DNA from 2 places in the Streptococcus tangpeifui genome. Region 2 is predicted to be linked to the other one. Evidence: predicted binding sites of a transcription regulator. Region 2 holds the regulator's gene; the other holds the start of a gene.
What was found. The regulator NrdR, encoded in region 2, represses ribonucleotide reductase genes. The targets are predictions, from matches to a motif close to ACACNATATATNGTGT.
Positions count from the first base shown of each region.

Region 1: ACFSN5_RS07065 (redoxin NrdH) is a predicted target of NrdR. The motif match lies at 7,458-7,473, and genes of this name have one in related genera.

Region 1 is NZ_CP172427.1:1,532,117-1,548,465, forward strand. Features, by position in the region: gene tpiA (triose-phosphate isomerase) at 52-810, opposite strand; gene ACFSN5_RS07035 (PHP domain-containing protein) at 922-1,656, opposite strand; gene ACFSN5_RS07040 (glucosaminidase domain-containing protein) at 1,867-2,625, shown strand; gene ACFSN5_RS07045 (NADP-dependent glyceraldehyde-3-phosphate dehydrogenase) at 2,740-4,170, opposite strand; gene ptsP (phosphoenolpyruvate--protein phosphotransferase) at 4,413-6,146, opposite strand; gene ACFSN5_RS07055 (phosphocarrier protein HPr) at 6,151-6,414, opposite strand; gene ACFSN5_RS07060 (hypothetical protein) at 6,644-7,147, opposite strand; gene ACFSN5_RS07065 (redoxin NrdH) at 7,549-7,773, shown strand; gene nrdE (class 1b ribonucleoside-diphosphate reductase subunit alpha) at 7,880-10,039, shown strand; gene nrdF (class 1b ribonucleoside-diphosphate reductase subunit beta) at 10,162-11,130, shown strand; gene ACFSN5_RS07080 (CidA/LrgA family protein) at 11,489-11,851, shown strand; gene ACFSN5_RS07085 (LrgB family protein) at 12,151-12,846, shown strand; gene ACFSN5_RS07090 (acetylornithine transaminase) at 13,383-14,516, opposite strand; gene argB (acetylglutamate kinase) at 14,573-15,307, opposite strand; gene argJ (bifunctional glutamate N-acetyltransferase/amino-acid acetyltransferase ArgJ) at 15,332-16,349, opposite strand, start outside.
Region 2 is NZ_CP172427.1:526,713-543,061, reverse strand. Features, by position in the region: gene ACFSN5_RS02650 (DEAD/DEAH box helicase) at 1-1,111, opposite strand, end outside; gene ACFSN5_RS02645 (GNAT family N-acetyltransferase) at 1,237-1,824, shown strand; gene ACFSN5_RS02640 (endonuclease III domain-containing protein) at 1,942-2,616, opposite strand; gene ACFSN5_RS02635 (aldo/keto reductase) at 2,621-3,613, opposite strand; gene der (ribosome biogenesis GTPase Der) at 4,404-5,714, opposite strand; gene dnaI (primosomal protein DnaI) at 5,876-6,775, opposite strand; gene ACFSN5_RS02620 (helicase DnaB) at 6,776-7,945, opposite strand; gene nrdR (transcriptional regulator NrdR) at 7,932-8,429, opposite strand; gene ACFSN5_RS02610 (response regulator transcription factor) at 8,573-9,259, opposite strand; gene ACFSN5_RS02605 (YceD family protein) at 9,350-9,886, opposite strand; gene htpX (zinc metalloprotease HtpX) at 10,388-11,284, opposite strand; gene ACFSN5_RS02595 (LemA family protein) at 11,294-11,845, opposite strand; gene rsmG (16S rRNA (guanine(527)-N(7))-methyltransferase RsmG) at 12,133-12,846, shown strand; gene ACFSN5_RS02585 (TrkH family potassium uptake protein) at 12,864-14,243, shown strand; gene ACFSN5_RS02580 (potassium channel family protein) at 14,323-14,994, shown strand; gene ACFSN5_RS02575 (energy-coupling factor transporter transmembrane component T family protein) at 15,773-16,349, opposite strand, start outside.

The DNA of each region.
Region 1 (16,349 bases), 1.0 Mb from region 2:
CGGCTAGATGTGTGTACATCTAGCCGTTTTATTATGAATCAAATCAACCGATTAATTTACAAAGTCAAGCAAAGCTAAGAAGCTATCTGCTTGCAGTGAAGCACCACCAACGAGAGCGCCATCAACATTTTCTTTAGCCATGTATTCCGCAACATTTTCAGGTTTAACGGAACCGCCGTATTGGATACGCACCTTATCAGCAACGTCTTTACCGTAAAGTTTTTCAACAGTTGAGCGAACAACACCGCAGATGTCATCAGCAATGTTAGCATCAGCAGATTTACCAGTACCAATAGCCCAGATTGGTTCATAAGCGATAACCATGCTGGCAACTTGGTCTGCACTCAAGCCTTTAAGGTCAGCAGTGATTTGACCTTCAATCCATTCAGCTGTTTTACCAGCTTCATAAGTTTCAAGAGACTCACCGCAACAAAGGATTGGAGTCATATTGTGGTTAAAAATAGCATGAGCCTTTTTGTTGATTTCTTCGTCTGTTTCATGGAAGTAATCACGGCGTTCAGAGTGACCAATGATAACATATTCAACACCGAGAGCTGCAAGCGCCGCTGGGCTTGTTTCACCAGTGAAAGCGCCAAAATCTTCCCAGTAACAGTTTTGAGCAGCCACTTGTAGTTCAGTGTCTTTAACACCTTTTTTCATGCCTTCAAGGAACAGGGCAGGGGAACCAACAACAGTATCAACAAGTTCGTTTGATGGAATGTTGTTTTTCACTGCATCAATGAATTCACGTGCTTCTGCAGCCGTCTTATTCATTTTCCAGTTTCCAGCGATAATTGGTTTACGTGACATTTCACATACCTCTTCTATTAAAATTATTTACCATTTCATTCTATCATAAATCCCAAGTCATTGAAAGATTTTGCCAGAATTTTCTCTAAAATCCAAACAGCGCTTCCAAGTTTAAATAAGTTGACTTTCATCAATATCAAACTCTTTCAAGAGAGCTTGCAATTTATCAAAATTCAAGCGAAAATGCTCCAACTTATGACCATCTGACCCTAGAGAGTATTTTTGGCAACCAAGATCTTTGACTAAACCGAGTGCGTAACGATAAAGATCTTCATGGTGATAAAGATAGATGGATTTACTATTTAGCTCAAAAGCCAAGTTATTCTCAATCATCTTTTGGAAAATGGTTATCAGTTGTGGTTCGTAAACCTGCAGGTCAGCAGGGCTAAGTTCAAAGAGTCGAAAGCCATAATCAAAATGAGCCAAGACATGGGCATCCACTCGCCCAATAGCAGCCTCTAGTAGATCCAGATACTCAGAGATGACTTCATCCTTATCTCGCTCAGCTATTTCGTCATCCAGATAATCATTTTGTCCATTGTGGTGAACCGATAATAACTTGAGGTCAAATGCCTTATCTGCCAAATAAGTCAAAATATCCGCTTCTCTGGGTTGGTAATAACCGATTTCAATACCTCGTTTGATGCGGTTCCCATAGTCTTTATTGAGTTGGTCAATTTCTCGACTATATGCGCTATAATCAGGAATATCATCCTTTTTTGTATAGGGATTGGACAAATCAAAGTGTTCGGTTGTGACAATGTCGCCAGAATAAGCTTCCAAATAATCTTTAAATTTAGCTTGGGAATCGTAAGAAAAATGAGTGTGTAGGTGATTATCCCGCATAACTGACCTCCTTGTTCTTATTTTATCATACCATACTTTGCGGCACGAAGTTTAACTAGCCTTCAATTAGCTAAACGAAATAAGCAAGAACATGAGGAAGATAACAGAAATGAGAGCCAACGTTGTTCCTTGTTTTGACCACCGAAATTCTCTTAACTATGCTATACTAGTTTTTAAGAGCTTAAAGACAATTAATGAAAGGAGGACGACATGGCCAACAAAAAGAAATCTCGCCAAAGTAAGTGGAAAAAGCTTTTTAAAATTAAACAGAAAAATCGCAAATCGTTTGCTCTTACCTTAATTCTTATTCTCGCTATCCTGCTTTTTACAGGCTATGGCCTGTTCAGTCGGCTGACTGTTATCAACACTAAGCCTCCCCAAGTCAGACAAGATGACCGTGATATTGCTGTCCTCTACTTCATCAATAATATTGGCGAGGAGGCTAGGTCCATTGCTCAGGATCATGATCTCTATGCTTCTGTCATGATTGCTCAAGCTATTTTAGAAAGTAATCATGGTACATCTAAGCTTGGTTCTGATCCTAATTACAATCTCTTTGGGATTAAAGGGGATTATAAAGGGAGCTCAGCTACCTTCCAAACCTGGGAGGATGATGGCAAGGGCAATGCCTATAAAATTGATGCTGCCTTTCGGAAATACCCTTCTTACAAGGAATCATTAGAGGATTATGCTGATATTCTCAGTAAGAATCTCTATGCAGACGCTAGGAAATCTAATACTACTAACTATCAGGATGCGACCCAGGCTTTAACCGGCCGCTATGCAACTGACACTAGCTATAATACTAAACTTAACTACTTAATTAAACTTTATCACTTAACTGATTATGACCAACCGGTCAGTCCTTATAAGCCAGGCTTACTTTATAATGTCTACAGACAAGCCTATACTGATGTTAATACACTTGAAAAAGATAATAATTGGGCTAAAAATCAGCTGACCAACTAGACCTGCTAGGAGGTAAAATTCTTTTTCGCTTTACCCAGAAAAGTACTGGAGCCAAACCATTTTTAACGAGAACGAAAAAAGAGCTATTCTAGAGAACAGCTCTTTCATAATGCCTTATTTAGCAATGTCAAATACAACAGATTTAACATTCGTCATGGCTTGAATAGAATATTTAACCCCTTGAACACCAGCACCAGACTTCTTAGCTCCTAAGAATGGGAAGTTATCGGTACCACGTTGGGTCTTATTATTAATATGGACTGTCCCAACTTCCAATTGTTCGGCAATCTTAAGAGCCAATGGGAAGTCTCGAGTGAATACTGAGGATTGCAGGCCATATTCAGATTCATTAGCAATTTCCAAAGCTTCATCAACTGATTTGACACGGATAATTGGCAAGACAGGACCGAATGGTTCTTCCCAAGCTAAACGCATATCAGTTGTCACTTTATCAAAGACGGTTGGATAAATCGTATTACCTTCTCGCTTGATTGGGGTCGTAGCTACAGCACCCTTATCAGCAGCATCTTTAATCAAACCTTCCACGAAGTCAGCTGCCTTAGTGTCAATCAATGGTGTGATGTCAGCATCTTCTTCTGGCATACCAACGGAGAGCTGCTCAACCTTCCCAGTGACTAATTTAACCAATTCATCTGCTACACTATCCATGACAAGCACACGCTTAACGGCTGTACAACGTTGTCCAGAGTAACCAAAAGCACCAGAAACAATATTGTTAGCCGTCAACTCAAGATCAGCATCTTCGAGCACAATGGCTGCATCCTTACCACCGAGTTCCAACATGATTGGGCGCATACCAGCCAGCTTACCAATGTTTTCGCCGACCGGTGTTGATCCTGTAAAGTTGATAAAATCAACAGCTTCATGTTCAACGATGTAATCACCGATAACCGAACCACGACCCGTGATAGTGTTGAAGACACCAGCAGGCAGACCGGCTTCAGCGAAGGCTTCAGCCAAGAGCAAACCTGAGATTGAGCCTTGCGTTGGTGGTTTGAAGGCAACAACGTTACCGGAAATCAAGGCAGGGGCAATCTTGGAACCAGCCAAGTTAACAGGGTAGTTAAATGGTGAGATAGCCAAGACCAAGCCAACTGGTTCGCGACGAACTACTGCAATTTTACGCTTGCTGGCTGCATCAAAGCTACCGCCTTCGAGGACTTCACCTTCAGCACGCACACCTTCTTCAGCAGCGAAATTAACAATTTCTGCTGTCCGAGTGACCTCACCAATGGCTGATTTTAGACCCTTGGCAATTTCCTTAGACAAAACAGAACCGATTTTTTCAGCATCTCGTTCTAAAATATCAGCAGCCTTATGGATATAAGCGGCACGTTCAATATAAGAGAGTGCCCGCCATTCCGGAAGAGCTGCTTTAGCTGACGCGTAAACATAGTCAACCTCTTCATGGCTCATAGCTGGAACTGTACCCAGCTCTTTACCAGTCGCAGGTTCATAGATTGTGATTTCCTCATCTGATAACTTCCATTCACCATTGACATAGTTTTTGTATTGTTTAGTCATCTAGTTCTCCTTTTACTTGTGATAGACCTATTCTATCACTTTTTATGTAATTTTCCAATATCTACTATGTTAATAATCTGAATATTTCGAAAGCTACTTTCTTGATAAGGAAGAGAAACAGTCTTACTCTTTTAGGCTCCTAGATTAGAAATTGATTATCTGATTAAGGTCAATCAGTCAAGTTTTTTAACTTCTGACTTAGCAAAAAAGGCCAGAGCTGAGCTCTAACCTTTTATGATGACTTAATCAACATCAACGTATTCTTTTTCAAGTTCCAGAACTTCTTCCATGGTAGAACATTCTGTCAACGCACGTTGTGCCAATTCTTCCATCTTCTTAGTATCAAGTTTCTTCATCAAACTGCGAGTCCGAAGGACAGATGTTGCAGACATTGAGAATTCATCAAGTCCAATACCTACAAGGAGTGGAACAGCCTTTTGGTCACCAGCCATTTCACCACACATACCAGCCCATTTACCTTCTGCGTGAGCTGCCTTAACGACATTGTTAATCAAACGCAAGATTGATGGGTTGTATGGTTGATAGAGGTAGGATACCTGTTCATTCATCCGGTCAGCAGCCATAGTGTATTGAATCAAATCGTTAGTACCAATTGAGAAGAAATCAACTTCCTTGGCAAATTGATCAGCCAACATTGCTGCAGCAGGGATTTCAATCATAATACCCACTTCAATGTTGTCAGCAACAGGAATACCTTCTGCTTGCAATTTTGCTTTTTCTTCATCGAAGACAGCTTTAGCAGCACGGAATTCCTTAAGTAGGGCAACCATTGGGAACATAATCCGTAAGTGACCATGGACTGATGCACGAAGGAGGGCACGGATTTGCGTACGGAACATAGCATCGCCAGTTTCTGAAATAGAAATACGCAAAGCACGGAAACCAAGGAAGGGGTTCATTTCTTTAGGTAGGTCGAAGTAAGGCAATTCCTTATCACCACCGATGTCCATAGTACGAACCACAACTGGCTTACCATTCATGCCTTCCAAAACTTCCTTGTAAGCTTGATATTGCTCATCTTCAGTTGGGAAGTCTTGAGAATCCATGTAGAGGAATTCAGTCCGGTAAAGACCAACAGCCTCTGCACCATTGTCATTAACCCCTTGAACGTCCTTAGGTGTACCAATATTAGCAGCCAATTCAAAATGCTTGCCATCAGCTGTTACTGTTTCAGCATCCTTAAGAAGAGCCCATTCAGCTTTTTGCTTAGCGTAAGCTTCTCCAGCAGCCTTGAATTCAGCTACTTGATCATCACTTGGGTTGACGATAACCTGACCAGTAATACCATTAACAGCTACTACATCGCCGTTTTTAACCACTTCGGTAACATTATTGGTACCAAGTACGGCAGCGATTTCCAGCGTACGCGCCATAATGGCAGAGTGACTGGTACGTCCACCAATATTAGTCACAAAGGCTTTAACAAACTTCTTGTCCAACTGAGCGGTGTCAGAAGGAGTCAGGTCATTAGCGATGACGATAGATTCTTCATCAATAGAAGCGGGGTTTGGCAACTTCTTACCGAGCAAGTTTGCCAAAACGCGTTTGGTTACATCGCGAATATCAGCAGCCCGTTCTTGCATGTATGGATTATCTTCCATACCCTCAAAAATAGTGATGAACATATCAGTCACTTCTGTCAAGGCAGCTTCCGCATTTACTTCTTTGGCACGGATGGTTTCTTTAATTTGACCAATCATTTCTGGGTCAGCGAGAACCATCAAGTGAGCATCAAATACGGCTGCGGCTTCTTCACCAAGGCTTCCTACTGCTTTTTCACGGATAAGAGAAAGCTCGTCTTGAGACGCTGCTAGAGCTGCGTCTAGACGAGCTTCCTCTGCATTTGTATCTGTAACGGATACAGTTTCAAATGATAAGTCCGGTTGAACCAGCAGATATGCCTTAGCAACAGCAACACCATCGGATGCTGCGATTCCTTTAAGCATTTCTGTCATAATTTTAAGCCAATCCTTCTTTTGTCATTGTTTCGTCGATAGCTGCAAGAGCATCGTCAGCATCTGTACCTTCAGCTGAGATTGTCACATCAGCACCTTGACCAACACCAAGGCTCATAACCCCCATAATTGACTTAAGGTTTACTGATTTACCTTTGTAATCCAAAGTGATATCTGAAGCAAATTTGCTAGCTGTTTGAACGAGCAAAGTAGCTGGGCGAGCGTGGATACCTGTTTCTGCAACAATGTGGAAATCTTTAGAAGCCATAATGGTTCTCCTTTTTTCTAATGTAAATATTTTAGATCATCTTATGATAACCCTTACAAAATAGAATTATATCATATCACCCTTCCATTTTCAAGACTTAACCCTATTTTCCATAAAAAATGAAACCCTTTTCCTAAATATTTCAACCTGAGTTTTCAAGAAACTTTTTTAATTGAAAAGGCATAAAAAGAGCCCAAGTTCTGTAACTACTTTATAGTGCTTATTGAGCTTAGGTATCGGATTCACCGCTATAATCAAAGTATTCGGATCTTGTATAACCATCGTTGTATTCGAACATGTGAATTTTTTTACCACTATCGCTAACACTGACAAAAATTGGGAAGCTTTGTGATTTGATCTTCTGAGTTAAATCACTTTTGCTATTGGCTAGGACCATAATAAAATATTTATCCCCTTCAAGTTTAGACTTAACTTTATTCAATTTTCCTTTTGTATCCCTTGTCATATTCTTCTTGGATAAAACTTTAAAGTAAACAGTTTTTGTTTCATCATCTGTCTTTACTTTTATAGTATGGGATTTCATATTAAATGTTAGTGTTGAACCCCCAGAAGGGATATTGGCATCATAGTCTTCAATATCTGTTGAACCAGTGTAAGACTTCTTCAGCTCTGTTGGAATACCATTTTTATCATAACCATGGCCACAAGCTGTTAAAACTATGAGAGTAAAGGCTATTCCTAAGCCTAGAAATAATTTGGATGCTTTTTTCATAAGAAACTCCTTAAAAATTTTTTCAGCCTTAGTTTACAAAAAAAAGACATTATTGCAAGACTGCCGCAGTTTCTTAATTTATTTGCAACATTTCGCAACTAAAAAGCCTAAGTGAAGGAAATTACGTGCAAACAGTAACCTCATATCGGTAGGATATTATTTATTAGTCTGATTTTCCAAATATTGCAGAAATTATATTTACGTGATTGGGCTTCCGATTTTGAGTTAACCCTTGCTGTTTCTAGCTTTCTAGCAGATTGTTTAATGGCTCAAAGCGACCACAAGATGTTGGGGGTTGATTTTTCCTTAAACACAAAATATTGTGTTTTCCGAGCAAAATCGCTTGATTTTTTAAGTTGATTTGGTTATCCTAATTAGGTATTAATTTTGAGGAGAGTACAATGTCACAAATCACATTATTTTCAAAAAACAACTGTATGCAATGCAAGATGACCAAGAAATTCTTGGAACAAAACGGTGCTGACTATCAAGAAATCAATATTGATGAGCAGCCAGAAAAAATTGATTATGTTAAGAGCTTAGGTTTTACCGCTGCTCCGGTTATCGAAGCTGGTGATATCACCTTTTCAGGTTTTCAGCCTGCCAAATTAAAAGAGATTGTTTAATTTCTGGAATAAGAACACGCTGACCAAGCAGGCCAAAGCTGCTTGGCCGTTTAAGTTTAGCATTCTACATTATAATTGTTATAGATAAACAAAGAAGGAAACACTTATGAGTCTTAAAGATTTGGGCGAAGTCTCCTACTTCCGCCTCAACAATGAAATTAACCGCCCTGTTAATGGCCAAATTCCTCTCAATAAAGATAAGGAAGCCTTGCAGGCTTTCTTCAGGGAAAATGTTATTCCTAATTCTATGGCCTTTGATTCCATTACAGATAAAGTGCGTTACCTAATTGATAACGACTACATTGAGTCTGGTTTTATTGGAAAATATTCGGTCGAATTTATTGAGGAGCTGGCACAGGAATTGCAGGCAGCAGATTTTCATTTTCAATCCTTCATGGCAGCCTATAAGTTCTACCAGCAGTATGCTTTAAAAACGAATGACGGAGAATTCTACCTCGAAAGTATTGAAGATCGCGTCCTCTTTAATGCCCTTTACTTTGCGGATGGTGATGAACAACTGGCTAAAGACTTAGCAACAGAAATGATCCACCAACGCTACCAACCGGCAACGCCATCATTCCTAAATGCTGGACGTAGCCGCCGCGGTGAATTAGTCTCCTGTTTTTTAATTCAAGTAACTGACGATATGAATGCTATCGGACGTTCCATCAACTCAGCCTTGCAGCTATCGCGTATCGGAGGTGGTGTTGGGATTTCGCTCAGTAATCTGCGTGAAGCTGGAGCGCCAATCAAGGGTTATGCGGGCGCAGCATCTGGTGTCGTACCTGTGATGAAACTCTTTGAAGACAGCTTCTCCTACTCTAACCAACTAGGGCAACGTCAGGGAGCCGGGGCGGTTTATCTGGATGTCTTCCACCCTGATATTCTTTCTTTCTTATCAACTAAGAAAGAAAATGCAGATGAAAAGGTTCGGGTTAAAACTTTATCATTAGGGATTACCGTTCCTGATAAGTTCTATGAATTGGCCCGCAAAAATGAGGATATGTATCTCTTTAGCCCATACTCTATAGAAAAAGAGTATGGTGTCCCATTCAACTATATTAATATTACCGAAAAGTATGATGAGCTGGTGGCTAATCCTAAGATTGTTAAGACAAAAATCTCTGCCCGCGATTTAGAAACTGAGATTTCTAAATTACAGCAAGAATCTGGCTATCCCTATATTATCAATGTCGATGCTGCTAACCGTTCAAATCCTATTGATGGTCGCATCATCATGTCAAACTTGTGTTCTGAAGTTCTACAAGTTCAAAAGCCTAGCTTGATTAATGATGCACAAGAATTTGTACAGATGGGAACTGATATTTCATGTAACCTTGGATCTACCAATGTGGTGAACATGATGGCATCTCCGGATTTTGGTCGGTCTATCAAGGCTATGACTCGCGCACTTACTTTTGTGACAGATTCATCAAGTATCGATGCTGTCCCAACGATTAAGGCCGGTAACGAGCAAGCTCACACGTTTGGCTTGGGGGCTATGGGGCTCCACTCCTTCCTTGCTCGCAACCACATTGAGTACGGCAGTCCTGAATCGATCGAGTTCACTGACATCTATTTCATGTTAATGAACTATTGGACCTTGGTCGAATCTAACAATATTGCTCGTGAGCGCGGTGAATCTTTCGTCGGTTTTGAAAAATCAAAATACGCTGACGGTACTTACTTTGACAAGTACATCACCGGCAAATATGTTCCAAAGTCGGCCAAGGTTAAGGAACTCTTCGAAGATCACTTTATTCCTCAGGCTGAGGACTGGGAAGCCCTTCGTCAAGCCGTAATGAAAGATGGACTTTATCACCAGAATCGTCTGGCTGTTGCACCAAATGGTTCTATCTCTTACATTAACGATGTCTCCGCTTCCATTCACCCTATTACCCAACGGATTGAAGAGCGTCAAGAAAAGAAAATTGGTAAAATCTACTATCCAGCCAGTGGCTTGTCGACTGATACCATTCCTTACTACACATCTGCTTATGATATGGATATGCGCAAAGTCATTGACATTTACGCAGCTGCTACTGAGCATGTTGATCAAGGTTTGTCACTAACACTCTTTCTGCGCAGTGATATCCCTGAAGGACTGTATGAATGGAAACAAGAAAGCAAGCAGACCACTCGCGACCTATCGATCCTTCGTAATTATGCCTTCAATAAAGGCGTTAAGTCAATCTACTATGTCCGCACCTTCACAGATGATGGAGATGAAGTCGGCGCTAATCAGTGTGAAAGCTGTGTGATTTAACTGAACAGTCAAACTTGGAGCTAAAGCTCCTATGTTTGACACGCCAACCGCTAGGACTACTTGCCTAGTTCGCTGACTAAACTCTTGACTCATATTATCCCCCTCTTAATTTGGAGAAACTCATGACAACATACTACAAAGCCATTAACTGGAACGAAATTGAAGATCTAATTGACAAGTCAACTTGGGAAAAGCTCACTGAGCAATTTTGGCTGGATACCCGTATCCCACTATCAAATGACTTGGATGACTGGCGTAAGCTATCTGATGAAGAAAAAGACTTGGTCGGCAAGGTTTTTGGAGGCTTGACGCTGCTTGATACCATGCAATCAGAGACTGGTGTTGAGGCTATTCGTAAAGATGTTCGTACTCCCCACGAGGAGGCCGTTCTCAACAATATCCAGTTCATGGAATCTGTCCATGCCAAATCCTACTCATCCATCTTTTCAACTCTCAATACCAAGTCTGAGATTGAAGAGATCTTCGAGTGGACCAACAACAATGAATACCTTCAAAAAAAAGCTGAGATTATCAATGAAATTTATCTCAATGGTAATCCCCTCCAAAAGAAGGTTGCTTCAACTTTCCTAGAGACCTTCCTCTTCTACTCTGGTTTTTTCACCCCACTTTACTACCTGGGAAACAATAAGCTCTCTAACGTTGCAGAAATTATTAAACTCATTATCCGTGATGAATCTGTTCACGGAACCTATATCGGCTATAAGTTTCAATTAGGATTTAACGAACTTTCAGAAGAAGAACAAAGCGAGTTTCGTGACTGGATGTACGATCTCCTTTATCAACTCTATGAAAACGAAGAGCTTTACACCAAAACCCTCTACGATGGAGTAGGCTGGACCGAAGAGGTCATGACCTTCCTGCGTTACAATGCCAATAAGGCTCTGATGAATCTGGGGCAAGATCCTCTCTTCCCGGATACGGCTGATGATGTTAATCCTATCGTCATGAATGGAATTTCGACTGGTACTAGCAACCATGACTTTTTCTCACAAGTTGGGAATGGCTATCTTCTTGGTAGTGTTGAAGCCATGCAGGACGATGATTATAATTACGGACGTGAGATGCAATAAATAGCTATCTTAACCCTTCTTAGGAACCTAGGGAGGGTTTTAATGTGCCCAAGGTATTTCTTGAAATGTTTTCATTTTTTATTGAAAACGTTTCATTATATTGCAATATATTTTCATAGTAGTAAACTGGTTATAAGTATTCAGAAACTGTATTCGTAAGTTTAAATTCTTAGCGTCAGTTGGAAAAAAGACGATTGACCCTATTTAAGTCAATCGTCGAGGGGATTTTCAAGACCCTAGGCTTGAAAATGAGCAATGGCACTCCGTTAGGAGGTCGCTTGCGTCCCTACCACATAAGGCTAACTGTCAAAAAAATGTGAATACAAGTTCTCAGAATTAATGAAGGGGAAACTTCTGCATGAAACTCTATGTTCAGTTTATGATTATTCTCATTTTTTCTTTGGTCGGTGAGATTATCTCTACTGTCTTTAATTTACCTATTCCCGGCAGCATTATTGGCTTGATTTTGCTTTTTGTGGCTTTGGAGGTCAAACTCGTTCGTTTGCGGCATATTTATACTGTCGGGAAATTCATGCTGGATAATATGACGATTCTCTTTTTACCGGCTGGTGTTGGGATTATGCAATATTTTAAGGTTATTATCCCCAATCTTTTGCCAATTCTTATCATTACTTTAGGAGCTCTAGTCATTAATCTATTAACGATTGGCTTGATTGTCACTTGGATTAAGAATCGTTTTGAAGGCGACTATAAAGATTAAATTGAACTCACCTAGAACTCTGTGAAATTATGTACACTGAAGCTGGACAAAAATTCGTCCAGCAGTGGTTGGGAGCACGACTTGTTGGCTAAGTCAGCATAGTCTTGACCCTGCACAGTTTATTGATGCTAAAGCACCTAATGAACCACTGCTAGCTGGTTTCCCTTTTAAGCGAAAAAACCAGCCAACTTGTTAGGGGGAAATAGGAACCAAAATTTTCAATTTTAGGGTTCGTTCCTACTCCCGACCCCTAAATTCTTTGAGTCGCTTAACAGCTTTGTATCTTATAGGAGGTTATCATGGCTGATATTTACAGCAATCCCATTTTCGGTCTATCATTGTCAATTTTTGCCTACCTTATTGGGCTTTTAATTTTTAGGCGTTTTCCTCATCCAGCGACTACGCCTCTTTTAGTTGCTACCATTGCCTTGATCGTTCTTTTGAAAATTACAGGAATTTCTTATGCTGACTATTATAAAGGTGGCATTTATCTTAACACCTTGATTGTTCCCTCGACGGTTGCTTTGGCCATTCCCCTTTATCGTAATTTTCCCTTGATGAAACATCACTATCGCAGTATTCTCTTGGGGACTTCTATATCAACTATTATCAATACTTGCTATACAGCGGTGATAGCTAAGTGTTTTGGCTTAGACTTTTTCTTTGCTATCTCACTTTTTCCAAAATCCGTCACTACTGCCATGGCCATTGGTATCAGCCAAAAGATGGGGGGAATTACTACTTTGACTCTTGCGGTTGTGGTTATGACTGGTATTTTAACAAGTGTTATCGGCCCATCTGTTCTAAAATTCTTCAAAATTCAAGACCCCATTGCCTTTGGGCTGGCTCTTGGCGGTACCGGTCACGCTATCGGGACAGGGGCTGCCCTTAAATATGGACAGATCCAAGGAGCCATGGCAGGTTTGGCTATCGGAGTTACCGGTGTCATGTATGTCATTATCAGTCCGATTGTGGCTCAGCTGATTTTGAGATGAGAATGTAAGTTCCAACTGATAGACTTCTGCTCTTAGCTAGATAAGCTAGATTTCTCCTAATTAATCGACCTTATAATTTTTATCATTTAGTTTCATTTGAAAGAATTTTTGCGCTGAAGTTGACAAGGGATATCTTCTTTAACGGAACTATTGTTTTCCCCTAACATCAGGATTTTTAGGGTTCACAAGCTTCTAAAAAAATTCTATACTAATTTTGTTAGGTCAAGTCTAGCAGAAAGAAGAAATCTCTTATGACAACACAAGCTTTTGAACAATTTGTTGTGATGGACACTCAGGCACTGGCGACTGTTGATGGTGAGGACGGAGACGACCTACATCGCCCCTAACACGAGTCTATAGTTAATTATTATCTGGACCCACCTCCTATCAGTCCTTGGGTACTTGATATCTTTATGTAACTGCTGTATCCCCTAGCGATCTTATTAAAAAAGCGTTTGGAACCTCTTGTTCCAAGCGCTTTTATACTAGGCAGTAGCAAATTAAAACTTGCTGTCCTCTGGTAAGTTTCCTTAGTCTTACTCAGTAAAAATATCTGCAAGAATGGCCACGCCTTTGTCAATCTCATCCTTGGTCAAGGTCAGCGGCGGCAGGAGACGAATGACATCGGTACCGGCTGTCAGAACAATCAATCCTTTATCACGCGCAGCCTGAACTAAATCTGCTAAATTCTCGGTCGTCTGAATTCCTATCATATAGCCTAATCCGCGAATTTGAATGATTTTAGGATTATTCGCTAAGACTTTTTTCAATTGGTCTTGGAGATAATTACCATTTTCCCAAGTTTGGTCGAGAAAACCTGGTGAAGTCAGGATATCCAAGACAGCCGAACTGGCCGCCATAGCTAATTTATTGCCGCCAAAGGTTGATCCATGACTGCCGTAAGAGAAGGCTGAACCGAGATTTGTCTTAGCCAGCATGGCACCGACAGGGACACCATTGGCTAGGCCCTTAGCTAAGGTGACGATATCAGGTATAATACCGTAGTGCTCAAAGGAAAAGAGCTTACCCGTGCGTCCCATGCCGGTTTGAACTTCATCGACAATCAGATAGATTCCTTTTTCTTGGCAGAAGGCGGCTAGGTCTTGAACAAAGGTCTTATCCGCAGGGAGAATACCTGATTCTCCCTGAACCATTTCCAACATCACTGCTGCTGTTTGCTCATCAACCAAGCTTTTGACAGACATCAAATCATTGAATTTGGCATAACTAAAGTGGGGAACTCCATCACCAAAGCCTGTTTTAATCTTATCTTGGCCTGTCGCAGACATGGACCCAAAAGTCCGACCATGAAAGGAATTTTGGAAAGTAATAATACCTTGTTTACCGCTGGCCTTGCGGGCGATCTTAATAGCTGCTTCATTTGCCTCGGCCCCGCTATTACAGAAGAAGGCCAGATAATCATAGTCACCGATCAACTTTTGGGCGACTTCTTCTTGCAGACTGTTTTGATAAAGGTTGGGCGTGTGCCAAATTTCTTGTACCTGATTTTCCAAAGCTGCCTTAACCTGCGGATGGAAGCCAAGGTTGGTTACTCCGATGCCCGTTGAAAAATCTAGATAGTGCTTGCCTTGACTATCAATCAATTCATTGCCCTGTGCTTTGACAAATTCGATCGTCGACCGTTTATAATTTGAAAATAATTTAGTCATGTTAACCTCCAGATGGATACTGACTTTCTTTTTTATGTTTGATTTTTTAGTACTATTTAAACTTCAATCAGGGTGCCGTTGGTCAAATTGTCACCAATTAACACCTGAGCCACACCTGATTTGACCGTCTGAGCAGCACTCTGTAGTTTAGGAACCATACCGCCAGTGATGATTCCCTGTTCAATCTTATCAGGAATATCCCCAATTTTCAGGCTGGATAAGACCTGCCCTGACTCCTTTACGCCAGAAACATCAGTCATCAGAATCAGCTTTTCTGCCTGCAGGGCGACCGCAAGACTAGTTGCCAGATAATCAGCATTAATGTTGAGCAGGATCCGACCTCCTTGATAACCCAGAGACGGAATAAGAGGAATAACCCCTTGTTCTAGAAGGGACTGTAGGACATGACTGTGAATTTGACTGACCTGTCCGACATAGCCATATTTAGCTTGGTTCAGAAAATCAGCCTCAACCAGGGCTGGGAGTTCCTCTATCAGCTGTTGAGCGTCAAGACCAGCCTGACTCAGACTGGTAAGAATGTTTTTTCCGACAATCTCAACGAGGGCTTGTTTGACGAGGTTAAGCGACTGGCTGTCTGTTACCCGCAATCCATCAATTTTTTTAACGGCAATATCGGCTTCTTCCATAAGCTGATTGATGGCATAGCCTCCACCATGAACAATGATGAGAGACTTCCCTTGGGACTTCCAAGAGGCCAGCTGTTCGAGAAAATCACCAGTTAAATTCTGGCTGGCTCGGCCACCAATTTTTATCACAATTGTATCTGACATTTAATGTCCTTTCTTAAATTGCTATCACGTTCGATAGAGGGCATTGATTTTCACATAATCATAGGAGAGATCACATCCCCAAGCCCGGCCGGACTGATTGCCGGCGTGGATATCAACCCTAATCTGAATGGTATCTGCTTGCATAACCTCATCCATTTCCTCACTGTCAAAAGAGACCGGACTGGAAGCTAACATAACGGGAAGCTGGCCTAGATAGATATCAATATTGTCAACCGGAATATCAACACCCGCATAACCGAGGGCTGCCAGAATCCGGCCCCAATTAGGGTCTTCGCCAAAGATGGCTGTCTTAACGAGACTAGACCCAACAACTGACTTGGCCAGCATTCGTGCATCGAGGGCTGTTGCTACACCCTCAACATCAACCTGAATAAGTTTGGTAGCACCTTCTCCATCCTGAGCAATTTTCTTAGCCAAATCTGCCATAACATATTCCAACATCTCTACAAATTGCTCAAACTCAGGTGTATCTGGTAAGATTTCAACATTTTTGGCACAACCATTAGCCATGACCAAAACCATATCATTAGTTGAGGTATCACCATCAACCGTAATTTGATTAAAAGTGGTTTCAACCTTAGTTGACAGGGCTTTTTGCAAGGCAGTACTTGAAATATTAGCATCACAGGTAATAAACCCCAGCATGGTGGCCATATTAGGATGAATCATACCTGACCCCTTAGCAACGCCAGCCATGGTAACCGTATCACGGCCAAAGTCTTGACTAACTGCCACTGTCTTGGTTTGAGTGTCAGTTGTCAAAATGGCCTTGGCAAAATCATCAGCATTCCCATTTACTACAATCTTAGACAGGCCTGATTTCAAGGTAGCCATAGGCAGAAGGTCACCAATCACACCGGTCGAAGCAACGCCAACGAGTTCAGGAGCTAGACTGAGTTTTTCGGCAGTCAGCTTTTGCATTTCCCAAGCATCATTCATCCCTTGGACACCAGTGCAGGAATTGGCTACCCCTGAATTAACAACAATGGCCTGCAGCTGTCCAGCCTTTTCCACCGACTGC
Region 2 (16,349 bases):
TCTCACCATTTTCAGACAAATCAAGCTTAAAAATGGGTTTAAAATCTCGAATTGCAAAGGATTTAGGAGCATCTATCTGGCCAATTTCAGCAAAATCTAAAAGACTTGCCGCTAGCTTCCCTTGATCCTCCAAATCAAAGTGAACATGCTTATTCAAATCCTGATCAATCATCAAACTCTTAATCGCCTTAACCAAGCGTCTTTGCTTAGTATTAAGATGATAAAAGGTCTGTCGGTGGAGCAAATAGGTTTGATCAAAGTAGGCCTGACTGGCTTTTTCAGCGATAACCATTTCTAAAGATTGCCGATGAACAAGAATCTTAAAATGAAAGAGATTATCTTCTTTTGTTAATTCTTTAAAATAAAGATCCTTATAATCTCGTCCATTAAGGTTAACATGGAAATCATAAAGATCCTGCATCAGTTGAATCCCTTCCTCGAAGAAACCCCCAGGCAGAGCCAAGTGACGACCACGATTAGGTAAAAGAAAATCCAAATGATTGAGGTCTTCATCAGGAATCAGCCGCAAAAGAAAGTCGAGAAATTCCTGACTAGGCTCATCAAACTGCAGGTATGAAATTGGCTCAAAATAATTCTTTCCAATTTGATAAGCATCTTCGCGCTTTAAAACCTGCAGAAAGTTTTTGATGTCTCGTACAATGTATGAGCGTTCATCAGGAAGACGGTTAATATGGATAGTCCACCAAATAGCAGACGAATACAAATCTTGCTCACCTGAAACGGACAAACGATATTTAAGGCTATCATCCTCATTAACCGCCAAACCATCTAAAAAGAGACTACCAAAGGAATGTAACCTCTCCTGTTGCTTTTGACTAGCTGCTTCATTTTTCAACTGGTCGACTATCTCCCTGCCAGCAGAATCATTTTTCAGATAAAATTCTATGGCCGCCAAATGTGAACAATAGTTCTTTTGAGCAAATGTAGGGCAAGAACAGCTGACCTTATCATCATCAAAAGAGAACTGGATGGCGACATCAGCCACTTCTGCCTTGATAATCTTATTCGCTGTTGATTTAATGTTGACTTTACCCGCTTGAGACAGGGCGATACCTTCATTGCGAACCCGTCCAGGAATCAATCTTGCCATAATTATCCATGTCCAATCTAAATTAACTTATCCTTTTATTATAACAAAATGAAATAGCATTTTCATAAAAAATAGTTTAGAGACAAAGCTTATGCTATACTAGAAGAAAACGAAGGGAGAGTGCCTTGTCAATAATCATCCAAAACGCTAAAGAAGCTGACCTGCCTCAGCTCCTAGCTATTTATGCACCTTATGTCGAAAAAACAGCTATCAGCTTTGAATACCAAGTTCCAAACCTGCAAAAATTTAGCCAGCGTTGGCAAAGCATTAGCCAAACCTATCCTTATTTAATAGCCAAACAGGACGACCAAATTCTAGGTTACGCCTATGCCTCGCCTTTTCACCAACGAGAGGCTTACCAGTGGCTGGCAGAAGTCACTATCTACCTAGACTCCTATGCTCAGGGCCAAGGAACCGGCCGGCTTCTCTACCAACATTTAGAAACTTGTCTCAAAGCTCAAGGAATTTTGACCATTCTGGCCTGCATCGCGACAACTGAGCATCCAGATGACTATCTCACCAATAAAAGCTTAAACTTCCACAAGCATCTAGGCTTTAAGGAGATCGGGCATTTCAAAAATTCAGGCTATAAATTTGAACATTGGTATGACATGAAATGGCTGGAAAAAGACTTAGTGAAGAAAAACGACCAACCACAGCCTATTAAAAAGTTTCGAGAAAGCAAACTTTTCAGGGATTATGAGCAAGACTAGAGAAGCCGGCGTCCTGTCAATCAGCATAAAAGAGTCTGGAACCCAAAGCGGTTCCAGACTCTTTGACATAGACACATTAGATAACACTCTCCCTTTATCTTGTTAATGCTCTACTGCTTATTTTTGTGTTGAATTGGCATTTATCTTTGCCCAGTCTAGACAGTCCCCCATTAAAAAACTGTCCTGAAAATTATCAATGGGATGAAAATAGACTTTACCAAACTCATCAATCAAGCCGTGAAATTCTTGGGCGTCCTGATAAGTAAAAGGATCTGGCAGTCTTGACAGCTGGCGGTTCAAACTTTGGTAGCTGGTCAGTCCCTCGACACCTAAGAGACTAAAAAGCGTACGAGCATACTTGTCTGCTATAAATTGCGGCTGATCAAAAATATAAGTCAGCAGCACATCAGCTGTTTCAGGACCAACACCATGCAGCTGGAGAAGAGTGTTACGCAGGGTCTCACCGTACTGCGCCACAATGGCCTCAGAATCTTGATCATAAGATAAGTACCACTGAATTAATGTTTTAATCGCCTTACTCTTATTCTTCATAAAGCCGGCTGGCCGAACCAGTCCCTCCAAATCTTCCAGCGGCAGCTGCCGAATACGGTGGAAATCGTAATCAGTCTGGGCTCTAATCAGCTGTGACGCACGAACAGCATTGCGCTCTGTTGTATTTTGAATCAAAATAGCTTCAATAATAATTTGCTGCTTACTGTCAGCTGGCCACCAGTTGGTCGGCCCCATGTGAGCCAACATCTTTTGATAGAGGTCGTATAGGGTTAAATTCATTTTATTACAAAGCTCCGACAACCTTGTGGGGCAGGTAATTTTCATCCAAGTAGTCCATATCTTCCTGAGTTAAGTGAAGGTCAAAAGCTCCCATAAAGTCATCCAAATACTTTTCCTTAGTGACACCGACAATAGGTGAGTGGATACCTTTTTGCCACAACCAAGCCAAGGCGATTTGCGTGCGGGTGACATCATATTGGTCGGCGAGTCCAGCGACCCGTTTAACAATCGCCATATCTTGCTCTTGTGTACTGTCGTATTTGCTTTGGGCCGTTGTATCCGTCTTACTGCGGGCCGTATCAGCTGTCCAGTCGCGCACGACACGGCCTGATGCCAAAGGACTGTAAGGAGCTAAGCCAACGCCTGTCTCCCGACAAAAAGGTATCATTTCACGCTCATCTTCACGATAGAGAAGGTTGTAGTGATTTTGCATGACAGCAAACTTGGTCCAGCCGTTCTTTTCAGCAATGTATTGCGCTTTTTGGAATTGCCAAGTATACATAGCTGAAGCTCCTAGATAGCGAACCTTACCGCTGCGTACCAAATCATTGAGAGCGGACATAGTCTCTTCAATCGGTGTCTGATAATCCCAGCGATGAATGTAGAGGATATCGATATAATCGGTTCCTAATCTCTTGAGGCTACGCTCAACTTGATGGAAAATCGCCTTTTGTGACAGACCATGGTTGTTGGGCTTACTTTTACCATTAGGTAAATCACTGAAAAAGCATTTGGTTGCGAGCACGACATCTTCACGATTAGCAAAATCACGAATAGCTCGCCCTAGGTACTCTTCACTGCTGCCGGCCGCATAAACATTAGCCGTATCAAAGAAATTAATACCTAGATCTAAAGCCTTCTTGATAATGACACGGCTCTGGTCCTCATCAAGAAGCCAGCCCGAGTGAAATCCCCGTGTGGCATCCCCAAAACTCATACAGCCTAAGCAAAACTTAGAAACGTCCAAACCTGTTGCGCCTAATTTTACATATTCCATGATAATGACCTCCTTTAGGAATTTCATCCCCATTTTACACCTTGAAGTCCGCTATCAGTCAAGTTAAAACTTTAAAAACAGGCAATTATTTCTAACAGGATTTGAAGCACAAACATTGATAATAACAAAAGTAAAAGACCGAGAAAGTCAATCCCAGTCCTGTCTTACAGTCACGATTGAACTCATTCAATCGAGCCTCCATTTTAAAAGAAAGCAATTGGTTAAGTTCGACAGCGCATTCCATAGTAATTTCTTGACCAAGGGTTCAAAGAAGCCCACAACATTTTTTCGATTACTTCCTGCTCTATGTGCTCGCTGCTTATCAGATAACAGAGCCATTTCTCAGAACTCTTAGGAGCCTTAGCTTCGTGCTGTTAAGAAACAGACGATTGTAGGCATTGCAAAAGTAGCAAGTCTGTGAAAGAATGTCCGTGAGAATATCATTAGATGTAAGCTTGGCTTAATAGAGCTATCCAACTAGCTTTTCACAGTTCAACCTGATCATCCCACCCCTGCGCTAGCGATCGATTTTGACATAATAGCCGATTGCTACGAGAAACATTGTGAATCATTTGAGCACCAGTAACCTGCTTCTTCTTGCTGTTATTTTATCAGAACCTCAATAATTCCTGACTATTTTAAGTAAACAAATGGGCCGTCTCCACTAATTTACTCAATCTTTACGCTTGACCAATCAGCACGCATTTGGTGTTACTAAACCGTTGATACTATCCGACAATGCAAATACAGTTGCAAAGAAGCATCTTTCGGCTTCCAGCTTCACTTGAGCTTATTTTCGCTTTCGAGCAATCAAATGAATAGGTGTTCCTTCAAAGGTAAAGGCTTCGCGTATTTGATTTTCTAAAAAGCGTAAATAAGAAAAATGCATAAGTTCTTCTTCGTTGACAAAGATAACAAAAGTCGGCGGCTTGACCGAAACCTGAGTTGCGTAAAAAATTTTCAGGCGCCTGCCCTTATCAGTCGGCGTTGGATTAATCGCAACCGCATCCATAATCACATCATTAAGCACAGCAGATGGAATCCGCGTGTTTTGACTCTGACTAATGCGTTTAATCAGTTCCGGCAACTTGTACAGGCGCTGCTTTGTTTCCGCAGAGACAAAGACAATTGGAGCATAACTCAAGAATTGAAAATTATCCCGAATATCTTTTTCCCACTTGCTGGTTGTATAGTTATCCTTCTTGATGGTATCCCACTTATTGACCACAATGATAATTCCCTTACCGGCTTCGTGGGCAAAGCCAGCAATTCGTTTATCGTAGTCTCTGATACCTTCCTCGGCATTGATAACCATGAGGACAACATCCGAACGGTCAATTGCCCGCATCGAACGCATAATGGAGTACTTTTCGGTGTTTTCGTAGACCTTCCCAGATTTCCGCATACCTGCAGTATCAATCATGGTGTACTCTTGGCCCTCATCATCAACAAAGTCCGTATCAATAGCATCCCGCGTAGTTCCAGCGACAGGGCTGGCGATTACCCGCTCTTCACCCAGCATAGCATTGATAAGGCTGGATTTCCCAACATTAGGACGGCCGATTAGGCTGAACTTAATAATATCAGGATTATCATCGTCTTCTTCGACTGGAAGACTTTCAACAATGGCATCGAGAATATCACCAGTCCCAATGCCGTGAACAGAGGAAAGAGGGTAAGGATCCCCTAAGCCCAGTGCATAAAAATCATAAATATCGTTACGCATCTCCGGATTATCCACCTTGTTGACGGCCAGAATAACCGGTTTGTGGGTGCGATAAAGGATCTTGGCTACATATTCATCGGCATCTGTCACACCTTCCTTGCCGGAAACAACAAAGACGATGACATCACTTTCAGTCATAGCAATATCCGCCTGATGCTTGATCTGTTCCATAAAGGGAGCATCGACATCATCGATACCGCCTGTATCAATAATAGAAAACTGGCGATTAAGCCATTCCGCTTTAGTATAAATTCGGTCTCGGGTTACCCCTTCCACATCTTCAACAATGGAAATGCGTTCACCCGCAATCCGATTAAAAAGGGTCGATTTCCCCACATTAGGACGACCCACAATAGCCACAGTTGGTAAGGCCATTTGTTTTCCTTTCTTGTCTGACTTATAGGTAAAAGAGTCAGTTATTTATAAATCTAGCTCCTAGGGAGCCAAGCAATGCTTTCCGGTAAAGGAATTTAGCTAGGCGAAACAGGACCAAGTCCCTTTGCCCAGGAGCCGTTTCCCTAGCATTCCCTTCAAAATCATCGGCGATTCTCACCTAAAAGGTGAACATCCTTAGCTAGGTAGCGAACTCTTTCCATGACTCGCTTAGCCTGCCAAGACTCATCAGTTCCCTTGATATTACCAAACTTGGCTTCCAAATTAGCCAAACTATAGTTGGAAGTGAAGAAGGTCGGCAATTCTTCCAACATCCGATGCTGCAGAATTACTTGAAGAATTTCATCCCGAACCCAAGAGGTGGTCTGTTCAGCCCCAATATCATCTAGGATAAGAACTGGGACCGCCTTGACAGCATCAATCTCCTCCTTGACACTGCCAGAATTGATGGCATTTTTGATATCAATAACAAAGCTGGGATAATGCAGCATGGTCGTCTCAACAGCCTTTTTCTCGGACAGCTCATGGGCCATGGCTGCCAAGATAAAAGACTTCCCAATTCCCATGTCTCCGTAGATATAAAGTCCCTTTTGATCCGAACTTGGATAGTGATCAACAAAATTGACCAAATACTGAAAGACATCTGAACGCGACCCCGTAAGATCAACATCCTGAAAGGTGATGTTCTTATAGGATTTAGGCAAGCTGACTACATGGATGCGATCGTCGATAGCCTTTTGCACCTGAGCCTGCTTGAGGGCCTTGGTTTCCTTGTAGGAAACATCAGCATAGCCTTCATTCATAGTTAAAATGGGCTCATAACCTTTGGCAATGTAGCTGCTGTCGCCTGTTTGAAATTTCCGCCGCTCCACCAAGAATTGATTGAACTTGGGGAGACTGCGCTTGATTTCTATCTGACTTAGCTGGTGCTCTGAAATAAAACTAGCTACCGCCTGATCTGCCATAATTTGATTGGTCAAGTCGTCTAAATTAACCTGACTGGCATGTCCTGTCCGATTAAGGGCTTGTCCGATACTTTCCATCTAGTCACCTCCTTTTTCTAATCGTTGAAGCATTTGCCGCTTCATTTCATCTAATTTTGCCTGTTCCTCAGGACTAGTTTCTTCCTTATAGTCTGGATTACTCCAATCTGGTACACTGGAGGTTGTCTGCTTAGCTACCCCTTGATCTTTACCTTTAGGATAACCTTGACTATGTTGGCCGAGCACTGTCAAAGCAGACTCTGCACTAATCGCCTTTTTTGAGGAAACAATATTCGCTAAGCTCATCATAGCATTCCTGCCCAAAGTAGCCGAGTTATTACGTTTAAAATAATAGACAACCATGATATTGATGACCTCATCAAGGAAATCCATCTCTACCAAATCTGCCAAGATTTTCTTTTCCTTGGCAGTTGTTGCTACAGCCCCTAGGCCAGTTTTAACTTTAGCTAAGAAATTCTCAGGGGTAGAAGCCTTGGCTTCTCGAATAATGACTTCTTCTTCATGACTAAATGCAGCAGATTGAGATTCTTGTCCTTGCCGCAGCTTAACAACAATCCGTTTGGGCAAAATCTTATGATGGCTAGACGTTTCTTTAGCTAGCTGATAAACATCAAACCAGGTCAGCTGGAACTTTTCAGAAATATTATTGAGAGCAATGACATCCTGCTTTTCATTAGCAAAATAAAGGCCATCGAGAGTCATCCGCTGTCTGAAACTTTCCAAATCAAAATTGGTTTTGGTCTGCACAGGATGTAGTTCAACTTCTCCCTTATCCGAAAAGACTTCAGAAAATTTCTTAGAGAGATTACGCAAGTGACTGCCATCTTCCATTTCCAGTTCTGCTACCGCTACATCGCCGATATAACTCTCCAATAAGCGACGATAAACGGGATTAGCTAGAAAAACTTGTGCTGTCAAGGGCTCTCTCAGCTCAATGACATAGTTGGAAAGATCTTGATAAAGTGCTACCAAGTCCATCCCAGTTAAGACCGCTAGAGCTGCTTCAAAGCGAGGCAGATCAAAGAGGGTATGATTGAGGATTTCAGCGAACTTATGAATTCTTCCTCCCCCATCATAAAAGCTGGTCAGATATTGATAGACCACTGCAGCATCACTGCCTATAATAGGCAGGTAGAGCCTGATCAAATTGGTCATATCCCTGCTGACCTGATTATTTTTCACAAAAGAAAAATCATCAATTGGTTTCATCGTTTACCTTATTTTTCTTATTTTTACTACGAACACGATTGGTAATTTGCTGAAGGAGATTCTCGATTTCATCGACATCCTTGAAGGAACGATAAACACTGGCAAAGCGGACATAGGTAATTTCATCCAGATCAGCCAGCTCATCCATGACCAGATTGCCAATCACCTCACTAGACACTTCGGAATCGTATTCACTGCGGATTTTCTGCTCAATCCGACTGATAACATTCTCAATATCAGTGCTGGAAACCGGCCTCTTTTGAGCACTTTGGATAATACCATTGAGAATCTTATCACGAGAGAATTGCTCCCGAGTTCCATCCTTTTTCACAACCAAGAGGGGCACTTCTTCAATTCGCTCAAAGGTAGTGAAACGAGTCCCACAATGGTCACATTCACGACGCCGACGAATCGTATTGCCATCTTCAGCCTGACGACTGTCAATGACGCTAGATTTATTATTATTACATCTTGGGCAACGCATAAAAACACCCCAATCTATCATATTTTAGTAATACTTTATTTTACCATACTTTAGGACATAAAAAAAGGATTGACTCTCCCTGCCAAACCTAATCTTATCCCATTTTTACGCTAATTTTCAGTCTAACCTGTCTAACTTTTTCCCTAACGTTCTCGAATGACATAGCCCAAACCTCGAACAGTTTGGATATAAGATTCATGACCGGGAATGTCAATTTTTCCACGGAGGTAACGAACATAAACATCCACAACATTAGTCTCAACTGTGCCATCACTATAACTCCAGACATAGTCCAGCAATTCCTCACGTGTCATAACCGTATTGATATGTCGCAATAAAGTCGACAAAAGAGCAAACTCTCTTTTTGTCAACGCTATGGCTTCTCCTCTGCGAATAACCGAACGGCTGGCCTCATCCATAATCAAATCCTGATAAGCTGTTTGATTGGACTTAGGAGGCTTCCGCTTCAGACCTTTGCGTTGAAAAATTTCATCAACCTTGTCCAGAAGTTCTTCCACAGCAAAGGGCTTAATCAGATAATCATCAGTCAAACCATCTGTCTTGGGTAAATTTTCCGCATCTTCCCGATTGACCATCAAGACAATAGGAACCTTCTTGACTTCCTTGATGTCTTGCATGAGTTTCAAGCCATCCCGATCTGAGAGTTTGAAATCAATAAAAATCAATTCAAAATCTCTTTCTAATGCCATTTTCAAACCAGAACGACCATTTTGACTAACAAATGCTTGATAGCCTTTTTCCTGTAACTTCAAGGACACCAACCTTGATAAACTTTTCTCGCCTTCGATTAATAGAATGCGTTTTGCCATTATCCACTACCTCCTTCTTTTTCTTAGCTAATCCACATTTTCATCTGAGGCCAGCTAAATCACCAAATAAACTAAACATTCGATTCTCTACTAATCTGGGTCAAAAAGACCATCCAAAGCAGCAAAGGGATTGTTAGCTTCTTTATTTTTCTCCTGTAATGCCCGATATTGCGATTCTGTTAAAACCGACCAGTCATTACCCGCTGGCAGACTATCATCCGCAGCCTCCTCCTGCGTTAGAACCCTGAGCGGAATATTGAGTAGAATATTATCAACAACGCTCTCTTCTAGATCAATGGTATCAGTTTCCAAAATCAGAACCATATCTTCATCAACCAAGTCTTTCTTAGCCTCAGCCTGACTGGCTTCAATAAATACTTCTGAAACAAAGTAGCTATTATCAAAAGCGACCGGTTCCATTGAACGACTAGACGGTAAGGTCAATTGATAAGTTAAATCATAATTGAGCAAAAAAAGCCCATCGTCAAAACCTACCAATCCCTTGGCTTTAACGTCTTTAACATCAATAATCTCCGAATTTCGACTTAAAAGCAGCGACTTAATATCTAACTCTTGGTCGAAATGAAGTCCTTCTGGATTCTTCTTTAATTCTGCAATATTAAACATCTTTCTCCTTAGTATGACCGAACGAAACTAACAAGTGGATTAGGACCTGCTGCTTCTCACTTATTAAACAAAATAAGACAATCGTTTCTTGAACATCTGCCTGATACAATTTTACCCACCTAGCCTAGCAACCTTACTGACCTAGTCACTTTACTAACATAGACTGAAGTAAACAAATATCGCAACTCACCTACCGCCATAGCATTGATTGCTTTGGTTCGTGTCGCGAGACAAAGTGCAGGCGGCTGAAGTCAACGACCCAATGTTTTCATTTTCAAAGGGTATTGGATAATAATCACTAGGATGATCTCGATTCTCCCAAAAATGATTGCTCTTAATATAACAGAAATAGTTTTCAATCTCTTTACAATAAAACAAAAATCGCCCTACACGGGCGACTTGATTTGTTATATTCAAGATAAAAGGACGCAACCTCTAAATTTTATCCAGAGTTAGCTCACGCAAGTCTTATCCGTTATCCCTCTTTCGAGAGCAAAACTTTTAAGCTGCCTCCAGTCGCGCAATTCGATCCGCAATCGGTGGGTGAGTAAAGAAGAGAGCCTGCATCCCACCTTTCTTTTGAGGGTCGTTGATGTAGAGAGCTGCGCTGGCATCATCCACATGCTGCTGCATAGGCTGGGATTGATCTAACTTTTTAAGAGCGTTGATAAGCCCTTGTGGATTCCTGGTCAACTCTACCGAACTGGCATCCGCCAGATATTCCCGCTGGCGAGAAATAGCCAACTGAACCAGACTGGCAGCCAAGGGAGCTAAAATCAGAGCTACCAAAGAAAAGACTAGCAGGATAATTCCTAAGCCGCTGCTATCACGATTGTTGGAACGTCGGCTGCGACCGCCACTCCACCACATCATGCGGCCACCGATACTAGAAATCAGAGTGATTGCAGAAGCTAGAGCTACTGCAATCGTAGAAATTCGAATATCATAATTGCGGATATGACTGATTTCATGCCCGATCACCCCTTCTAATTCTTCACGGTTTAAGACTGCAAGAATACCAGAAGTTGCAGCTACAGCAGCATTTTCTGGAGAAGATCCTGTTGCAAAGGCATTGAGGGAAGGATCGTCCACAACAAAGACTCGGGGCATAGGGACTTGAGCCACCATAGCCATATCCTCAACAACATGGTAATAATCAGGATATTCCTGGGCCGTCACTTCACGAGCATTATTCATGGACATAACGACATTGGTCGATTGAAAAATCATGGAAACGGCGTAGATAGTTCCAATGATGAGGGCGATGATCGTTCCTCCAACTAGACTGTCCAGCCAGAGATAGCCAACGGCCGCCCCAATTAGGCTCAAAAGCGCAAAGAAAAGAATCAGTAGCACAAAGGTACGGCGCTTATTGGAAGCAATCTGTTGATATAACATAGGCAATTCCTATAGATTAAAATCAACTTTTGGAACAGCCTTTTCGCTCTCAGCTGTTTCCAAAAACTGAACAGGTTTGAAGCTAAAGATAACAGCCACTAGATTACTAGGGAAAGTTTGCAACTTAGTATTGTAGTTAGCAGTTGTATTGTTATAGAGTTGGCGAGAATAGGAAATTTTATTTTCTGTATTAGTCAGTTCTTCCTGCAATTTGACAAAGCTGGTATTAGCCTTCAAATCAGGATAGTTTTCTGCTACCGCAAAAATCCCAGAAACCTGTTTCGTAAGAGCGTCACTGGCCTGCATTGTTTCAGCAGGAGATTTTGCTTGCGTCACCTGTGCCCGTAATTCCGAAATCTTCATTAAGGTTTTTTCTTCATAGGCTGCATAGCCTTTTACTGTTTCCAGCAAATTTGGAATCAAGTCGTTACGACGTTTGAGCTGCACATCAATTTGACTCCAAGCTTCTTGAGTCTGCATCCGCAAACGCACCAAGCCATTGTAACTGATAATGACCAAAAGTACTAAAACTGCCACTAAGGCAACTATAATCCATAACATAAATTGTCCTCCATTTTAAAACATCATCTAAACTCTTATAAATTAAACTAAGTTCAAATCAAAAAAATCGTCCGGATGATCAACAAGAAAAATTCTCAAATCCCTCCACGATCATCTTTATTATAGCAAAAATTGCTAAGAGGAGATAGTCGGACAAATGGATTTCTTTCACTCTCATCAAAATCCTGACAAAACTGACAGCAGAACAAGTAGGCTTAGTCTTCTTTTATTGAGCTTTGAGACCTACAGTGGTAAAATAAAGCTATTATTCAATTTGAGGGAGAAAAATGACACCACAAGAATTTTACGAGTTACTAGCCAGCCAAGGCTTTACCCTATCAGAACAGCAGAAAAAGCAGTTTGAAGACTACTTTGAATTGCTAGTGACTTGGAATGAGAAAATCAATCTGACAGCTATCACTGATAAGAAGGACGTCTATCTCAAGCACTTCTATGATTCCATCGCACCTGTCCTACAAGGGTTAATCAAGAATCGTCCTCTTCGCTTATTAGATATCGGAGCTGGAGCTGGTTTTCCCAGCCTCCCTATCAAGATACTTTGTCCCGAGATTGAGGTGACCATTATTGATTCTCTTAATAAGCGAATTAACTTCCTTAATGAAGTTGTAAAAGGCTTAGGGCTGACAGGAGTCCATTTCTTTCATGGACGAGCCGAGGATTTCGGACAAAATAAAGATTTTCGCGCCAGCTTTGATATTGTCACTGCCCGAGCTGTCGCCAGAATGCAGGTTCTCTCTGAGCTAACCATCCCTTTCCTTAAGATTGGCGGCAAATTATTGGCCCTCAAAGCCACTGCCGCTGATCAGGAACTGGACCAAGCCAAGCAAGCTCTTAGCCTCTTATTTGCCAAGGTTCAATCCAATAACACTTATCAACTACCTAATGGAGACAGCCGCACTCTCATAGTCCTCGAAAAAAAGAAAGAGACTCCCAAGAAGTATCCTCGAAAGGCTGGTCTTCCAAATAAGAAGCCCCTCTGATTGGAGTCCTTTTACCTATGACAAAGTTTAATGTTATTAGAAATTTATCTGTTGCTCAGCAAATTAGCGCCAGCTTTATTTCTGTTATCCTGATTGGCAGTCTGCTTTTATCCTTGCCAATTACACAATACGATAATGCCCCTGCCACAAGCTATTTAGACCATCTGTTTAACACAGTGTCCATGGTTTGCGTGACCGGACTTTCTGTTTTTCCTATTGGAGATGTTTATAATGGTTTGGGACAATTTCTCGTGATGTGCCTGATGCAAATCGGAGGATTAGGGCTGGTCAGCCTGATCGCCTTTAGCTATTATAGTATTAACAGACGGATGTCCCTCAGACAACAGGAAATCCTTCAATCTTCTATCGGCAATAATTCCAGTGCTGATCTCAGGCACTATCTTTTTCGGATTTACAAAATCACCTTCGCTATCGAATGTCTCGCCGCCCTAACCTTAATGATTGATTTCGTTCCAAGGTTTGGCTGGCAGAACGGTGTCTTTAACAGTTTCTTCCTAGCTGTTTCTGCTTTTTGTAATGCCGGTTTTGATAATCTTGGCTCAACCAGCTTGATTCATTACAAGCTCAACTGGATTGTCAACTTAGTCGTAGCCTTTTCCATTATTTCGGGTGGATTGGGTTTTCGCAATTGGATGGCTCTGATTGACCTTGCTAAATCTTGGTTCAAGGCGTCTCCCCATAAACTTAGCCTCCTCAAGAGGAATTTAACTATTCAAACTCGCTTGGTCCTCACTACCACAGCAATCATCCTCGTCATTGGTACCCTGCTGGCTTGGATTTTAGAGCAAGATAATCCTGGCACTATTGGAAGCCTAAGTTTCTATCACCAAGTTCTCGTCAGCTTCTTCCAGACAGTCACTATGCGGACAGCTGGCTTTGCAACAATTGACTACACCAAGGCTGGCAATGCTGTTAACTTTATTTTTATGATTCAAATGCTAATTGGTGGGGCTCCAGGTGGTACAGCCGGAGGGCTCAAAGTCATCGTAACCGCTATTACCTTCCTTATCTTTCGATCGGAATTTTTGGGACAAACTCAAGTCAGCGTTTATAACCGTACTATTCCAACTCGTATTGTTAAACAAACTTTGACTATCCTCATCTTCTTTTTTGTCATTTTAGTCATTGGCTATATTTGTTTGCTAGAATTTGAACCAAATATCTCCCCTTTTAGGCTGTTCTTTGAAGCCTGCAGTGCTCTCGCAACTGTCGGTGTTTCGATGGATGTTACCAGCCATTTATCAACAGCTGGTCGTTGGGTCATCATGGCTTTGATGTTTTTTGGGCGAGTCGGGCCAATCACTGTGCTTCTTAGTTTAAGACAAAAGTCCAAGCAAACAATTAATTATGCCCGTGTTGACCTTACTCTGGGTTAAAAGGTGAGAATACTAGGTGCTTCTATCTAATACTGGATAGAATGCTTCCGTCTAAATTTTATTTTAAGAGGAATTTTTTATGTCAGAAAAAATTATTGGTGTTTTAGGTTTGGGAATTTTTGGGGCCACTTTGGCTGAAAAACTAGCCAAGTTTGGTGAAGAAGTTATCGTCATTGATAACAAACCCAACCATGTACAAGATATTGCCGATTTAGTCAGCAAAGCCATTATAGGCGATATTACCAATATTGAGACTCTCAGGGATGCCGGAATTGACCAGTGCCAGCAAGTTATCATTGCAACAGGAAACAACCTAGAAAGCTCCGTCTTAGCTATCATGCATTGTAAAAAGCTGGGGGTTCCCTACATAGCCGCTAAAGCTAAAAATGAAACCTTCGAAGAAGTACTCTACGAAATCGGTGCCAATCGTGTGATCTCACCTGAACGAGAATCTGGTCGCACACTCGCTTCAACCCTGATGCGGCATCGTATTCATAATATCTTTTATCTGGAAGAAGGGGTTTCTATCGTAGAATTTGAATTACCCGATAGTTGGCAGAATAAAGAGCTAGCCAAACTCAATCTGCGTGATAAATATGATCTCAATGTCATCGGCTATCGGCTCCGAAAAGACGCCAAACTAAACACAGACATTAATCCTGACACTATTTTCCCAGAGCAAGCGACCATCGTTGCAGTCGCTAGTTCTGATACCTTTGAAAAGTACGACTATCTCAACTACTTAAAATAAATAAAAAGACAAAGGGCCCTGACCATGAGTTGATGTACTATGGTCAAGGCTCTTTGCCTTTAGGGTCTTATCAATCATCCAAGTTGTTAGACCGATAGAACTGCATTCCCTAAGCTGTTGGGAAAAACGTATTTGAACATCAGCTCAGCTATATTCAACAACCATTTAAAAATGATAGATCAAGCAATGGATGATAGAACAAACCTGAGGCTGGGAAAAAAGTATCCCAGCCTTCTATTTTTTTGCAGTAATAACAGTTTGACACAGTGATTGGGAGTAAGATTTCTTGGCTATGCCAAGAAATCTTACTCCTGCACAGTTCATGAGGTGCTTTAGCACCAATGAAACACTGCTGATTGTTTTCCCTTTTGCCACAAGGTCAAAGCGGAAAATCTAAACAAATAAGATAAACAAAGTTCATCACATTAGGTACAGGTTGGCCGCTGTCACTTGCATGGTAGTTAAACAGTCCAGTGACTGTTTAAGGGGGCACCTGAAAATAGGAATGCGCCCGACATAAGTACCGCAATCAACCACTGCGTCAATTTGGTAAATCTAGAATAATGCTAACGAGTTTGGACTTTTTATACGTAATCTTCAGGGATTACAATGCTTTGTGGGTGATTGCACAACAATCATCGCGGTTTGTCCCAGACTCTTCCTACAAACGATAAAATAGACTAATATAGCTACAAATACTTCTTAAGGCGTTATTAACCATCACCAATCCTAACGACAAAGGCAGAATCAACCTTTGCTTTTAATGAGTATAAATCGATTAAGTCCAAGGATTATAAAACCGCCCATGATTCCAAAATATTAAAGCTAGACTGCAAAGCAAAATAATAAAAGCTAAAACTAGAACCCACCAATCTTTTCCAGTCATCGGCTGAGCCTGATACCAAGTCCGCTTCTTATACTTTCCAAAACGCCGCAATTCCATTGCTGTCGCTATGGTATCAATCCGCTCTAAAGAACCGAAAATCAAAGGAATGACAATCTGTAAATTGCCTTTAATCCGACTGACTAGATTGGCCTTCCTAGACAATTCCAAGCCACGCGCTTCTTGTGACAACTTAATCATACCGAATTCCTCTTGAACATCGGGGATATAGCGCAAAGCTAGACTAACAGAATAGGCCAATTTATAAGGCAGACCAATTCGATTGAGACTGGCAGCAAACTGACTGGGATGGGTAGTCATTAAGAAGAGAATCGCCAAGGGAACTGTGCAAAAATATTTAAGAATCAGATTAAAAAGGTAAAAAAGCTCCTGACTGGTAACATAGAATCGTCCCCAGCCGGCAAATAATAGCGTTTTAGCCCCATAGATTTCCTCCCCATAGGACGGAGCA